Regions from separate parts of the Streptomyces sp. WAC04114 genome, predicted to be linked through region 2. Evidence: riboswitches for the same ligand, from Rfam matches in the RefSeq annotation. Region 2 holds a riboswitch; each other region holds the start of a gene.

Region 1 (4,032 bases), on a different contig from region 2:
ATCCCGCTCCTCGGGGCCTCCGGCGCCAGTGCGGCCGACGGCACGACCTGGGACCGGGTCGCGGACTGCGAGACCGGCGGCGCGTGGAGCCAGAACAGCGGCAACGGCTACTACGGCGGCCTGCAGTTGTCCCAGGAGGACTGGGAGAACCACGGCGGCCTCGACTACGCCGCGAGCGCCGACCTGGCCAGCCGCTCCCAGCAGATAGCCGTGGCCGAAAGAATCCTCGCCGACCAGGGGGTCGGCGCGTGGCGCACCTGCGGGCTGCTCTCCGGGCTCGAGCAGGGCAAGGGCGCGGACTCCGGCGCGTCCGGTTCGTCCGACTCGTCCGACCCGACGGACTCGTCCGGCCTGCTTGACTCGCTCGGGTCGTCGCCTTCCGCGAGCCCTTCCTCGTCGCCATCGTCGTCGCCCGACACGGAGGATGAAAGGGACAAGTCGGACAAGTCGCGAGAATCCGCCGACTCCACGTCGCGGGGCAAGGAGTCCGGCAGCTCTCCCTCGGCCACCCCCGAGAGCGGCGAGGCCGGCGACGCGCGCCAGGGTGACGACTCCTCGGCCCTGACCGACGCCGGCTCCGGCCGCCACCGCGGCCCCAGTGCCGACGAATCCCTCCCGTCCGACAGCGGCCGTGCGGACGAGTCCACGGGCCGTCACGCCTCGCGCGGGGCCGAGGGCTCCGGCGACGCCGTTCAGGGCAACTACATCGTGGGAGTCGGCGACAGTCTCTGGTCCATCGCCGACTCCCTTGACGTCAGCGGCGGATGGCACGCGCTCTACGAGGGCAACGAGAAGGCCGTCGGTTCCGACCCGGACTTCATCCTCCCCGGTGAGAAGCTCACGGTCGAGGGCGAAGCGGACGAGAAGTAGCGGTTCGGGCAGTGCGGAAACCGGGGCGGAAGTCGCCCCGAAACCGCGCGAGTTAGCGCCCCGATTCGCGAATGATGTCCCGTTTGGGGCCCGTGAGAGATAGATCTCAGAAGCCCTGATCGTCTTTGAAATTCCGTGGATCGCGTGTCTACGGTCGTGACCGCTCGCCATCGCGAGCCCCGGCTGCCGCAACGCCGAATCCTGCCAGCGGCCGCACGGGAACAGTCGTCGCGTCAAGCGCCGTAGGCAGGAGCGGGGGACCCAAGGTAGGTGCCCGACCGGCCAGTTGCGCCGGAAGGGCTTGGGGTGAAGCCGCGTCCCGGGAGGGGCGCGGCCGGGCAACTCAACCGGCCCGAACCCGACAGCTCACCTCGCAGGCGTCGGTGAGGGGATCCACCATGCTGTTTTCCGGCAAGGGCAAGCACCGCCGTCCGTCCAAGGCCACCCGTGCCATCGCCGTCGCCGGTGTCGCCGGTGCCGCCGTCGCCGCCCCGCTGATGGCGGCCGGCAACGCATCCGCCGCCACCGCCTCCGAGTGGGACGCCGTCGCCCAGTGCGAGGCCGGCGGCAACTGGTCCATCAACACCGGCAACGGCTACTACGGCGGTCTGCAGTTCTCCGCCTCCACCTGGGCCGGCTACGGCGGCACCAAGTACGCCGCCACCGCCGACCAGGCAACCAAGGCGCAGCAGATCGAGATCGGCGAGAAGGTCCTCGCGGGTCAGGGCAAGGGCGCCTGGCCGGTCTGCGGCAAGGGCCTGTCGAGCGCCGCGTACACCGGTGGCGGTTCCTCGGACGACTCGGGCAGCTCCTCGCAGAGCCAGCAGCAGAGCACCGAGTCCCGTGAGACCCAGCAGCCGGCCTCCCGCTCCGACGAGCGCCCGGCGGCCAAGAAGACCGTCACTACCCCGACCGGCAAGAAGGTCGAGAAGGGCGACGGCGAGTACAAGGTCGTCAAGGGTGACACCCTCAGCACGATCGCCGCGGACGAGAAGGTCAAGGGCGGCTGGGAGAAGCTCTACGAGCTGAACAAGGACATCATCGACGATGCCAACCTGATCTACCCGGGCCAGCAGCTGCACCTGAAGTAAGCAGCGCCCACGGGGCCCGGCAGGGCCCCGGCCCGCCCGGACCCGCCCAGGGTCCACAGGCTCCCCGCCCCGGTGCGTCATCCCCCGTACGCACCGGGGCGGGGTTTTTTCGGCAACCGGCTTTGTTCCGTTCGGAAACAATTTACGCTCGGTTCTGTCCATGGGGTGGGCGACCCGGTGGCCGATCGCCCCGGGCCGGTTAGGCTCATGTCGCGAGCCACCGGGCCCGCACCTCGCCGGGTCCACGCGACCCGCGTACCGCGTCACATCAAGAAGGAGATGCTCGTGCCGTCCATCGACGTCGTCGTAGCCCGGGAAATCCTGGACTCCCGAGGCAACCCCACGGTCGAGGTCGAGGTCGGCCTCGACGACGGCAGCACCGGTCGTGCCGCCGTCCCGTCCGGCGCCTCCACGGGCGCCTTCGAGGCCATCGAGCTCCGCGACGGCGACTCGAACCGCTACCTCGGCAAGGGTGTGGAGAAGGCCGTCCTCGCGGTCATCGAGCAGATCGGCCCGGAGCTGGTCGGCTATGACGCCACCGAGCAGCGCCTGATCGACCAGGCGATGTTCGACCTGGACGCCACCGACAACAAGGGCTCCCTCGGCGCCAACGCCATCCTCGGCGTCTCGCTCGCCGTCGCCCACGCCGCCTCCGAGGCCAGCGACCTGCCGCTGTTCCGCTACCTGGGCGGCCCCAACGCGCACCTGCTGCCGGTGCCGATGATGAACATCCTGAACGGCGGCTCGCACGCCGACTCCAACGTGGACATCCAGGAGTTCATGATCGCCCCGATCGGCGCGGAGTCCTTCTCCGAGGCCCTGCGCTGGGGCGCCGAGGTCTACCACACGCTGAAGAAGGTCCTGAAGAGCAAGGGCCTGGCCACCGGCCTCGGCGACGAGGGCGGCTTCGCCCCGAACCTCGGCTCCAACCGCGAGGCCCTCGACCTCATCCTCGAGGCGATCAACGAGGCCGGCTACACCCCCGGCGAGCAGATCGCCCTGGCGCTCGACGTCGCCGCCTCCGAGTTCTACAAGGACGGCGTCTACACCTTCGAGGGCAAGGACCGCTCGGCGGCCGAGATGACCGAGTACTACGCGGAGCTCGTCGACGCGTACCCGCTCGTCTCCATCGAGGACCCGCTGTTCGAGGACGACTGGGAGGGCTGGAAGACCATCACCGCCAAGCTCGGTGACAAGGTCCAGCTCGTCGGCGACGACCTGTTCGTCACCAACCCCGAGCGCCTCGCCCGTGGCATCGAGGAGGGCGCGGCCAACGCGCTCCTGGTCAAGGTCAACCAGATCGGCTCGCTCACCGAGACCCTGGACGCCGTCGAGCTGGCCCAGCGCAACGGCTTCAAGTGCATGATGTCGCACCGCTCCGGCGAGACCGAGGACGTCACCATCGCCGACCTGGCCGTCGCCACCAACTGCGGCCAGATCAAGACCGGCGCCCCGGCCCGCTCCGAGCGCGTCGCCAAGTACAACCAGCTGCTGCGCATCGAGGAGATCCTCGACGACGCCGCGGTCTACGCCGGCCGCAGCGCCTTCCCGCGCTTCAAGGGCTGACCCCGGCCACAAGAGGCAGCGTCGTACGTACGTCCCCGTACTCGGTCCCGTACCGTGTCCGGGGACGTACGCGCGTATGACGGTGGAGCGGGAGGCGGACAGATGGCCGTGAAGGACCGGGACCGGTTCTCCACCGCGACCAGGATCCGGCTGCTCGGTGAGCAGACCGCGGCCAGGGTCTACCGTTCCCAGACCAAGCGCCAGGCCCGCCGCTCGCGGCTGACCGGCCGGGCCGCGCTGCTCGCCCTGGTGCTGTGCTCGCTGATCGTGGCCCTGGCCTACCCGATGCGGGAGTACGTCTCGCAGCGCGCCGAGATCGAGGACCTCCAGCGCGAACAGCAGCAGGCCCGCGAGCGCGTCGAACGGCTGCGCGACCTGAAAGCGCGCTGGCAGGACGACGCGTACGCCGAGCAGCAGATCCGGCAGCGGTTGCACTACGTCATGCCGGGGGAGACGGGCTTCATCGTCGTCGACCCGCACGCGGCGAAGCAGTCGCGCACCGACC
Region 2 (4,032 bases):
AGAACAGCACCAGGGCCGCGTGGGCGAGCCAGGCCGCCGAATCCGCCGCGGCGAGCGTCGCGCCGAGCACGGCGAGCCCTTCGGTGGCCACACAGCGCAGGAACACCGTCCCGCGCCGCCCCTGAGCCTCCGCGGTGAGCAGTACCGCCCAGAGCAGTATGGCGAGGGCCAGCAGCGCCTCGGCGACGGGCTGCAGGCCCGCCGCTGAGAAGCCGGTGCCGAGGACGGCGGTCGCCGCCACGGTGGTGAGCGCGGCCGGTGTCTCCGACCGCCACACGCCGTGCCTGCGCTGGGCGAGGCCCGCGACGGCCACCAGCCAGGCGGCGCAGGCCAGGCCGAGGGCGACGCGGGAGAGGACCCCGTACCCCGCCGAGTCGAGACCGACCGACACGATGCCGGTCGCCAGCGCATACGTCGACCACCAGGTGGCAAACGGGGAGGTACCGGACATAGTGCCGATGCTAGAGAGCGCCGCGTCGGTTGTGAGAGGGGCACGCGCGTGTGCCCCTCAAAAACGTGGCGGCACTTCTCAGGCGGGGCGCACCACGCTGTGGATCGCGGACTCGCCGTCGTAGTAGACCGACTCCTCGCGCACGTACGTGCCGGGCTTCGGGGCGTGGATCATCATGCCGTTGCCGATGTAGATCCCGACGTGGGTGACGTCGTCGTAGAAGAAGACGAGGTCGCCGGGCCGGGCCTGGGAGAGCGGGACCGTGGTGCCGGCGTTCACCTGGTCGTAGGTCGTGCGCGGCAGGGTGACGCCCGCGGCCTTCCAGGCGGCCTGGGTGAGACCGGAGCAGTCGTAGGAGCCGGGTCCGACCGCGCCCCACACGTACGGCTTGCCGATCTGGGCCCGGGCGAAGGCGAGTGCCTTGTCGGCCTTGGTGGCGTACGAGGAGTCGGCCGGTGCCGTCGAGGAGGACGAGTCGGAACCCGACGACCCCGACGAGGAGGACCCGCTGTCCTGCTGCTGAGCCGCCTCCTCCTGCGCCTTCTGCTGCGCGGCCTGCTGCCGGGCCAGCTCGTCGGCCTTGCGGGCGGCCTCCGCCTGCTTCTCCTTCTCGATCGCCGCGAGCCGGGCCTTCTCCTCGGCGGTCAGCTTCGACATCAGCTCGCGCGCGTCGGCGAGCTTGCGCTGGACGGTGGCCTTGGCCGTCCTCAGGCCGGCCTGCGAGTCGGTGAGCGTCTCGAGGCTCTCGGTGGCCTCCTGGCGCTTCTTCATCGTCTCGGACTGCTGCGTGACGTAGTCGTCGACCGCGACCTTCTGCCGGCCGGTCATCCGGTCCATCAGCTGGGTCTGGTCGAAGTAGTCCTGCGGGGTGTCCGCGAGCAGGAACGTCGCGGTGTCCGGGGCGGCGGCGCCGGTGCGGTACTGGGCGGAGGCGAAGGAGCCCAGCTCCTCGCGCGCCTCGTTGAGCTTCTGGGTGCGCTCGGCGACGTCGTCGAGGAGGGTGTCGACGCGCTTGCGCTGCTTCGCGGTCTTCTCCTTGGCCGCGTTGTACTTGTCGGTCGCCGACTCGGCCTGGCGGTACAGGTCGTCGACCTTCTTCTCGACTTCCTCCAGGCTGGGCTTGTCGTCGGCCGCGGGGGCGGCGTTGGCCGACTGGGACAGCAGGGCCACGGAGGTGAGGGCCGCCGTTGCGAGGGCGGGGGTCCGTATACCTGCCACGCGCGAACCCGTAGGACGCGACTTGCGGTGCGACGCCAAGGGAGGCGACTCCTTCCACGTTCCGCCTACCGGGTTAGCTGTCGGGTTCGGGCGGGTGGTTCGGAAGGTTTGCCCTACGGCCGTCTCCGTACAGGGAGTCGGGCCGATTCACCCCAGGTTCACGGTTGGGTCCCCGGCTCCGGCTGCCGCTGCGGCGTGCCGGACTCGGCGGAGGCCGCGCGGCCCGGCGACGTTCGCCGGTGGGGGTCATGCGGCCTGGTCGCACGGTAGCCAACTCGTGTGGCCCCTGTGAAGGTTGATGGGTGATATGCCCGATACATTTTCGTGACCTCACTCATGAGCGTTGCCGAGAGTGAGCGATCAAGGGGGATTAGTCACGACTCATTCGTAATTGCGGGGGCGTAGCAGGCCGTGATCAGGCGGTCATGGAGGGCGACAACGCGCCGCCGGTCCGGCCCGCGGAAGCCCTGGCGGCGGGCGATGTTCTCAGGGCGGCGGCGGGCTGTCAGTGGGGCGCCCTAGACTCGGAGAGCGATGAGCAGCCTCTTTGACGACAACTTCCTGGCGAACCTCCAGGCCCAGCGGGGCCCGGCCCACGAGCCCCCGCCGCCACCCGAGGACGATCACGTACCGGAGCCGATTCCGGACGATCTGTTCGGCGGGAAGTTCGACGCGCCCCCGGACCGGGACGCCTACTACCGCGACGGCGCCCCCCGCCCGGTGATCGACTCCGCCGCGCTGCTGGAAGGGCTGAACGACAACCAGCGCGCCGCCGTCGTCCACTCCGGCTCCCCGCTGCTCATCGTGGCCGGAGCCGGCTCCGGCAAGACCCGGGTGCTCACGCACCGCATCGCCCACCTGCTCGCCGAGCGGGACGTGCACCCGGGCCAGATCCTGGCGATCACCTTCACCAACAAGGCCGCCGGCGAGATGAAGGAACGCGTCGAGCAGCTCGTCGGCCCGCGCGCCAACGCCATGTGGGTCATGACCTTCCACAGCGCGTGCGTGCGCATCCTGCGCCGGGAGAGCAAGAAGCTCGGCTTCACCTCCTCCTTCTCGATCTACGACGCCGCCGACTCCAAGCGCCTGATGGCCCTGGTCTGCCGCGACCTGGACCTCGACCCCAAGCGCTTCCCGCCCAAGTCCTTCAGCGCCAAGATCAGCAACCTGAAGAATGAGCTGATCGACGAGGAGGACTTCGCCGCCCAGGCCACCGACGGCTTCGAGAAGACCCTCGCCCAGGCATACGCCATGTACCAGTCGCGGCTGCGCGAGGCGAACGCCCTCGATTTCGACGACCTGATCATGACGACGGTCAACCTGCTGCGCGCCTTCCCGGACGTTGCCGAGCACTACCGCCGCCGCTTCCGCCATGTGCTGGTGGACGAGTACCAGGACACCAACCACGCCCAGTACGCCCTGGTCCGCGAGCTCGTCGGCACCTCCGAGCACCCCGTCGACGTCCCGCCCGAGGCGGAGGTCCCGCCCGCCGAGCTGTGCGTGGTGGGTGACGCCGACCAGTCGATCTACGCTTTCCGCGGCGCGACCATCCGCAACATCCTCCAGTTCGAGGAGGACTACCCGGACGCGACGACCATCCTGCTCGAGCAGAACTACCGCTCCACGCAGACGATCCTCAGCGCCGCCAACGCCGTCATCGAGCGCAACGAGTCCCGCCGCCCCAAGAACCTGTGGACCAACGCGGGCACCGGCGCGCAGATCACCGGCTACGTCGCCGACACCGAGCACGACGAGGCGCAGTTCGTCGCCGAGGAGATAGACCGCCTCACCGACGCGGGCGACGCGAAGGCTGGCGACGTCGCCGTCTTCTACCGCACCAACGCCCAGTCCCGTGTCTTCGAAGAGATCTTCATCCGCGTCGGCCTGCCCTACAAGGTCGTCGGCGGCGTCCGCTTCTACGAGCGCAAGGAGGTCCGGGACGTCCTGGCCTACCTGCGCGTGCTCGCCAACCCGGAGGACTCGGTGCCGCTGCGCCGGATCCTCAACGTCCCCAAGCGGGGCATCGGCGACCGCGCCGAGGCGATGATCGACGCCCTGTCCCAGCGCGAGAAGATCAGCTTCCCGCAGGCCCTCAAGCGCGTCGACGAGGCGTACGGCATGGCCGCGCGCTCCACCAACGCCGTCAAGCGGTTCAACACGCTGATGGAGGACCTCCGCACCGTCGTCGAGTCCGGTGCCGGACCGGCCACGGTGCTGGAGGCCGTCCTGGAGCGCACCGGCTACCTCGCCGAACTCCAGGCCTCCACCGACCCGCAGGACGAGACCCGGATCGAGAACCTCCAGGAACTCGCGGCCGTCGCCATGGAGTTCGAGCAGGAGCGCGGCGAGGACGAGCGGGGCAC
Region 3 (4,032 bases), on a different contig from region 2:
GTCCCGCTCAGGCCGAGGCCTCCGTGAGCCGTGCCACCTCGGCCTCCGAGAGCGTCAGCTCCCCCACGCCGAGCAGCGCGGACAGCTGCTCCACCGTCCGCGCGGAGGCGATCGGCGCCGCCACGGTCGGCTGAGCGGCGAGCCAGGCCAGGGCCACCGTGGCGACGGGAGCGTCGTGCGCTGCGGCGACCTCGTCGAGGGCGTCGAGAACCCGCCGCCCCCGCTCGGTCTCCAGATGCTTGGCGGCGCCGCCCGCCCGCGCGCTCTCGACCCGCGTACCGGGCCGGTACTTGCCCGTGAGGAAGCCGGACGCGAGCGCGTAGTACGGGACGGCGGCGAGGCCGGCCCGCTCGGCGAGGTCCTGGAGCTCGCCCTCGTACGTGTCTCGGGAGACCAGGTTGTAGTGCGGCTGGAGGGCGACGTACCGGGCGAGGCCCTCGCGGTCGGAGAATTCCAGGGACGCCCGCAGCCGCTCGGCGGAGATGTTGGAGGCGGCGATGTGCCGCACCTTGCCGGCCTTCACGAGTTCGTCGAGCGCGCCGATGATCTCCTCGACGGGCACCTCGGGCTGGTCGAAGTGCGTGTAGTAGAGGTCGATGTGGTCGGTGCGCAGGCGTCGCAGGGAGGCGTCGGCGGCGGCCTTGATGTTGGCGGCGGACAGGCCCCGGAATTCGGGGTGCTGGCTGACCTTCGTGGCGACGACGACGTCGGAGCGGTTGCCGCGTGCTTCGAGCCACGTGCCGAGGATCGTCTCGGACTCACCACCCTGGTTGCCGTCGACCCACGCCGAGTACACGTCGGCGGTGTCGACGAAGTTGCCGCCGGCGGCGGTGTAGGCGTCGAGGACGGCGAACGACCGCTCCTGGTCGGCGGTCCAGCCGAAGACGTTGCCACCGAGGGCGAGGGGGAAGACCTCGAGGTCGGAAGTACCGAGCTTACGAAGAGACGTCATGCCCGGTGTCAACGACCGCAAGGGAAGACCTCATTCCGCTACGGATGCAAAACTCCCGTAAACACCGGGTGTACCGCTTACGGGTTCAGTCCCTTGCCCCGCAGCCAGGCCAGCGGGTCGATGCCACTGGCGGATCCACCGGAGTGGACCTCGAGGTGCAGGTGCGCCCCGGTGACGTTGCCGGTGGCGCCCACGCGGCCGATGACGTCGCCGGTGCTGACCTTCTGGCCGACGCTGACGCCGATGGAGGACTGGTGCGCGTACCAGATCTCGGTGCCGTCATCGAGGGTGAGGACGGTCTTGTAGCCGTAGGAGCCGTTCCAGCCCGCCTCGGTGATGGTGCCGCTGTGGACGGCCTTGATCGGTGTGCCCGTGGGGGCGGCGAAGTCGAGGCCGGTGTGGTAGCCGGAGGACCAGTAGGCGCCGGCCTGGCCGAACGTCGAGGTGAGGGTGTACGAGGAGGTCGGCAGCGTGAACTGCTTGGCGAGGGCGGCGAGCCGCTCGGCCTCGGCCTTCTTCTCGGCCTCCTCCTCCGCCTTCCTCTTGGCCTCGGCGGCCTTGGCCTTGGCTTCCTGCTCCGCCTTGGCGACCGCTTCCTTGGCCGCCTTCTCGGCGGCGGCAGCGGCGTCCTCGGCGGCCTTGGTCTCGATCTGCTCCTGCTGGTGCTCGACCTGCGCCATGATCCGGGCGCGCAGCGCGTCACCGGCGCCGGCACGGGCGCCGGACGCGTCCTCCGCCGTGTCCGCGGCGGCGGTGCCGAGGCTGCTGAGCGGGGTGGCGGAACCTTCGGGGGTGTCGTCGTCCGAGATGAGGGAACCCACCGAGGGCAGGTCCGGCACGGAGATGGACACCGGGGGCTTGCCGGTCTGGGCACTGGCCATGCCGCCGGCGCCCACGGCGGCTATGACACCGACGCCCAGGACGGTGGAGCTGCGGGCGAGACCTCCGCCGCGCTGCTTGGTGACGCGATGCCGGCCACGGACGGGACGGATGGACTCCTCGGTGGGGTTCCACTCCTGGAACGGGCCCTCGTCGGTGCGCTGGCCGCCGAAGCCGAAGGTGTCGTTCTCGCGCTTCGGCGCGTACGGGGCCGCGGGGGCAAGCCGGTTGGACGCCACGTGGGCGTACTCCTTTCCTTCCTTCTCGCCTACCGGGTTAGCTGACGGGTTCGGAGCAGGAAGGTCTCCTACGCGCGTATACCTGCCGTGCTTCCACGGTGGCATCCGCCCGATTCACCCCAAGTGGTGGTTCCCCGGTTCCCTTTCGGGATTCGGCGCGTGCGCACGGAGCCGCCTTCTGTGACGGCTGGGACGACCGCGCTGCGTTATCGAACGTTAATGGAGGCGCGAGGGGTATTCCAGCGGTTCCACTTGATCATTAACCTTTTTCGCGCGGACTTACCTGCCATGACCGGACCAAATCGGGCGAGTTGACCGCATCGCAAGTGACTGACGGTTTTTGACGGTGCGTCAGTTGTTATGCGGAACGGGACGGTTCGCTCACCGACCGTAGTGAGCTACCGAGGCAACCAGCGGGAAAGTACCGGGGCGACATCGAGAAAACACCGAGGGCCGGAACCCTTTCGGATTCCGGCCCTCGGCCTTCAGTAGCGGGGACAGGATTTGAACCTGCGACCTCTGGGTTATGAGCCCAGCGAGCTACCGAGCTGCTCCACCCCGCGTCGTTGTGTCACCAGTGTACGCCATCCGCGGGACCACTCGCGCACACCCACCGACCGGGCCGCGCTCAGCCCGGCAGATGCCGGTTCGGCGCCTTGGCCCGATCCTCGTGTTCCGGGAGGACGACGACCTCCACCCCCTCGGCCGCGAGGAGGCCGCTGCCGTCGGCGTCCGTGACGAAGGTGTCGGGCTCGCGCCAGGCCGTGACGACCCGCCGTACACCCGCGTCGAGGATCAGCCGGGCGCAGGGAGCGGGGCGCGAGGCGCGGCGGGCGCACGGCTCCAGGCTGCTGTACACCGTTGCGCCGGGCAGGCGCGGGTCGGCCGGATCGAGCTTGGCGAGGGCCGCCTCCTCGGCGTGCACGACCGGGTCGCCGGCCTCGCGGGAGTGGCCGCGGGCCAGTTCCGTGCCGTCGGCGGCGACCACGACCGCGCCCACGCTGAACGCCGTGTCCGACGGCGGACACCGTTCGGCCAGCTCGCAGGCGAGGGCCAGCCAGTGGTGGTCGGCGGCGACAGGCAGGGGGCCGGTCCCCGGGGCGGTCGGCTCGTAGCGCATCAGGACCACGTCCTCGATCTGCCGCGACTCCCGCAGCCGGAGCCGGCCGCCCTGGTAGCCGCCGGGGCCGAAGAGACGGGGGGCCCGGGGGTCGCCCACGAAGAGCGGGGCGAGGACCAGCTGGAGTTCGTCGGCGAGGCCCTGGGTGAGGAGCTGGGTGTGGATCATGCCGCCGCCCTCGACCATGAGCCGCCCCACACCCCGGACGTCGTGCAGGTGCGTGAGCAGCCGCCGCCAGTCGAGGTCGGCGCCGAGCGGGACGACGTCGGTGGCGAGGCCCAGGGCCCGGGCCCGCTCGGCGCCCCGGTCGGTGGTGTAGAGGACCTTCTCGCCGCCGGTGTGCCAGAAGCGGGCGTCCGGGTCGAGGTCGCCGGAGCCGCTGACGGTGACCTTGAGGGGGTACTCGGGCTTGCCGGCGGCCGTGCGGGCGGCCCGGCGCTGCTCCGAGTACACCAGCAGCCGCGGGTTGTCGGCGCGGATGGTGCCGGCGCCGATCAGGATGGCGTCGACACCGGCCCGGACCTCGTCGACCCGGTCGAAGTCGGCCGGGCCGGACAGGAGCAGCCGGTCGGGTCCGGTGTCGTCCAGGTAGCCGTCGAGGGAGACGGCGGCGGACAGCAGGACGTACGGGTGAGGCATCGGTGCTCCGCGGCTGGTCGGGACGGCGGGACGGGACAGGGCTTGGTTCAAGTTTGAAACAAACCTACACTGGCGGCATGACGACTCGCTGGCTCAGCCCCGATGAGCAGCGCGCCTGGCGCGCCTACATCGCCGCCTCGCTGCTCCTGGAGGACGCGATCGACCGGCAGCTCCAGCAGGACGCCGGCATGCCGCACCTGTAC

Evidence for each region. Region 2 has a riboswitch for cyclic di-AMP ahead of K4G64_RS20155 (C40 family peptidase). Riboswitches for the same ligand answer to the same signal wherever they lie in the genome.
Region 1: another riboswitch for cyclic di-AMP. It lies ahead of K4G64_RS34615 (transglycosylase family protein); the one in region 2 lies ahead of K4G64_RS20155 (C40 family peptidase).
Region 3: another riboswitch for cyclic di-AMP. It lies ahead of K4G64_RS25920 (M23 family metallopeptidase); the one in region 2 lies ahead of K4G64_RS20155 (C40 family peptidase).

Annotation. Positions count from the first base shown of each region.
Region 1 is NZ_JAIGQA010000214.1:4,648-8,679, reverse strand. It holds gene K4G64_RS34620 (transglycosylase family protein) at 1-870, shown strand, start outside; cyclic di-AMP (ydaO/yuaA leader) riboswitch at 1,099-1,265, shown strand; gene K4G64_RS34615 (transglycosylase family protein) at 1,269-1,961, shown strand; gene eno (phosphopyruvate hydratase) at 2,247-3,527, shown strand; gene K4G64_RS34605 (septum formation initiator family protein) at 3,630-4,032, shown strand, end outside.
Region 2 is NZ_JAIGQA010000074.1:9,327-13,358, reverse strand. It holds gene K4G64_RS20160 (hypothetical protein) at 1-451, opposite strand, end outside; gene K4G64_RS20155 (C40 family peptidase) at 530-1,708, opposite strand; cyclic di-AMP (ydaO/yuaA leader) riboswitch at 1,716-1,889, opposite strand; gene pcrA (DNA helicase PcrA) at 2,204-4,032, shown strand, end outside.
Region 3 is NZ_JAIGQA010000117.1:8,887-12,918, forward strand. It holds gene K4G64_RS25915 (aldo/keto reductase) at 8-952, opposite strand; gene K4G64_RS25920 (M23 family metallopeptidase) at 1,030-2,070, opposite strand; cyclic di-AMP (ydaO/yuaA leader) riboswitch at 2,082-2,238, opposite strand; tRNA gene K4G64_RS25925 (tRNA-Met) at 2,560-2,633, opposite strand; gene K4G64_RS25930 (dihydrofolate reductase family protein) at 2,699-3,829, opposite strand; gene K4G64_RS25935 (MarR family winged helix-turn-helix transcriptional regulator) at 3,907-4,032, shown strand, end outside.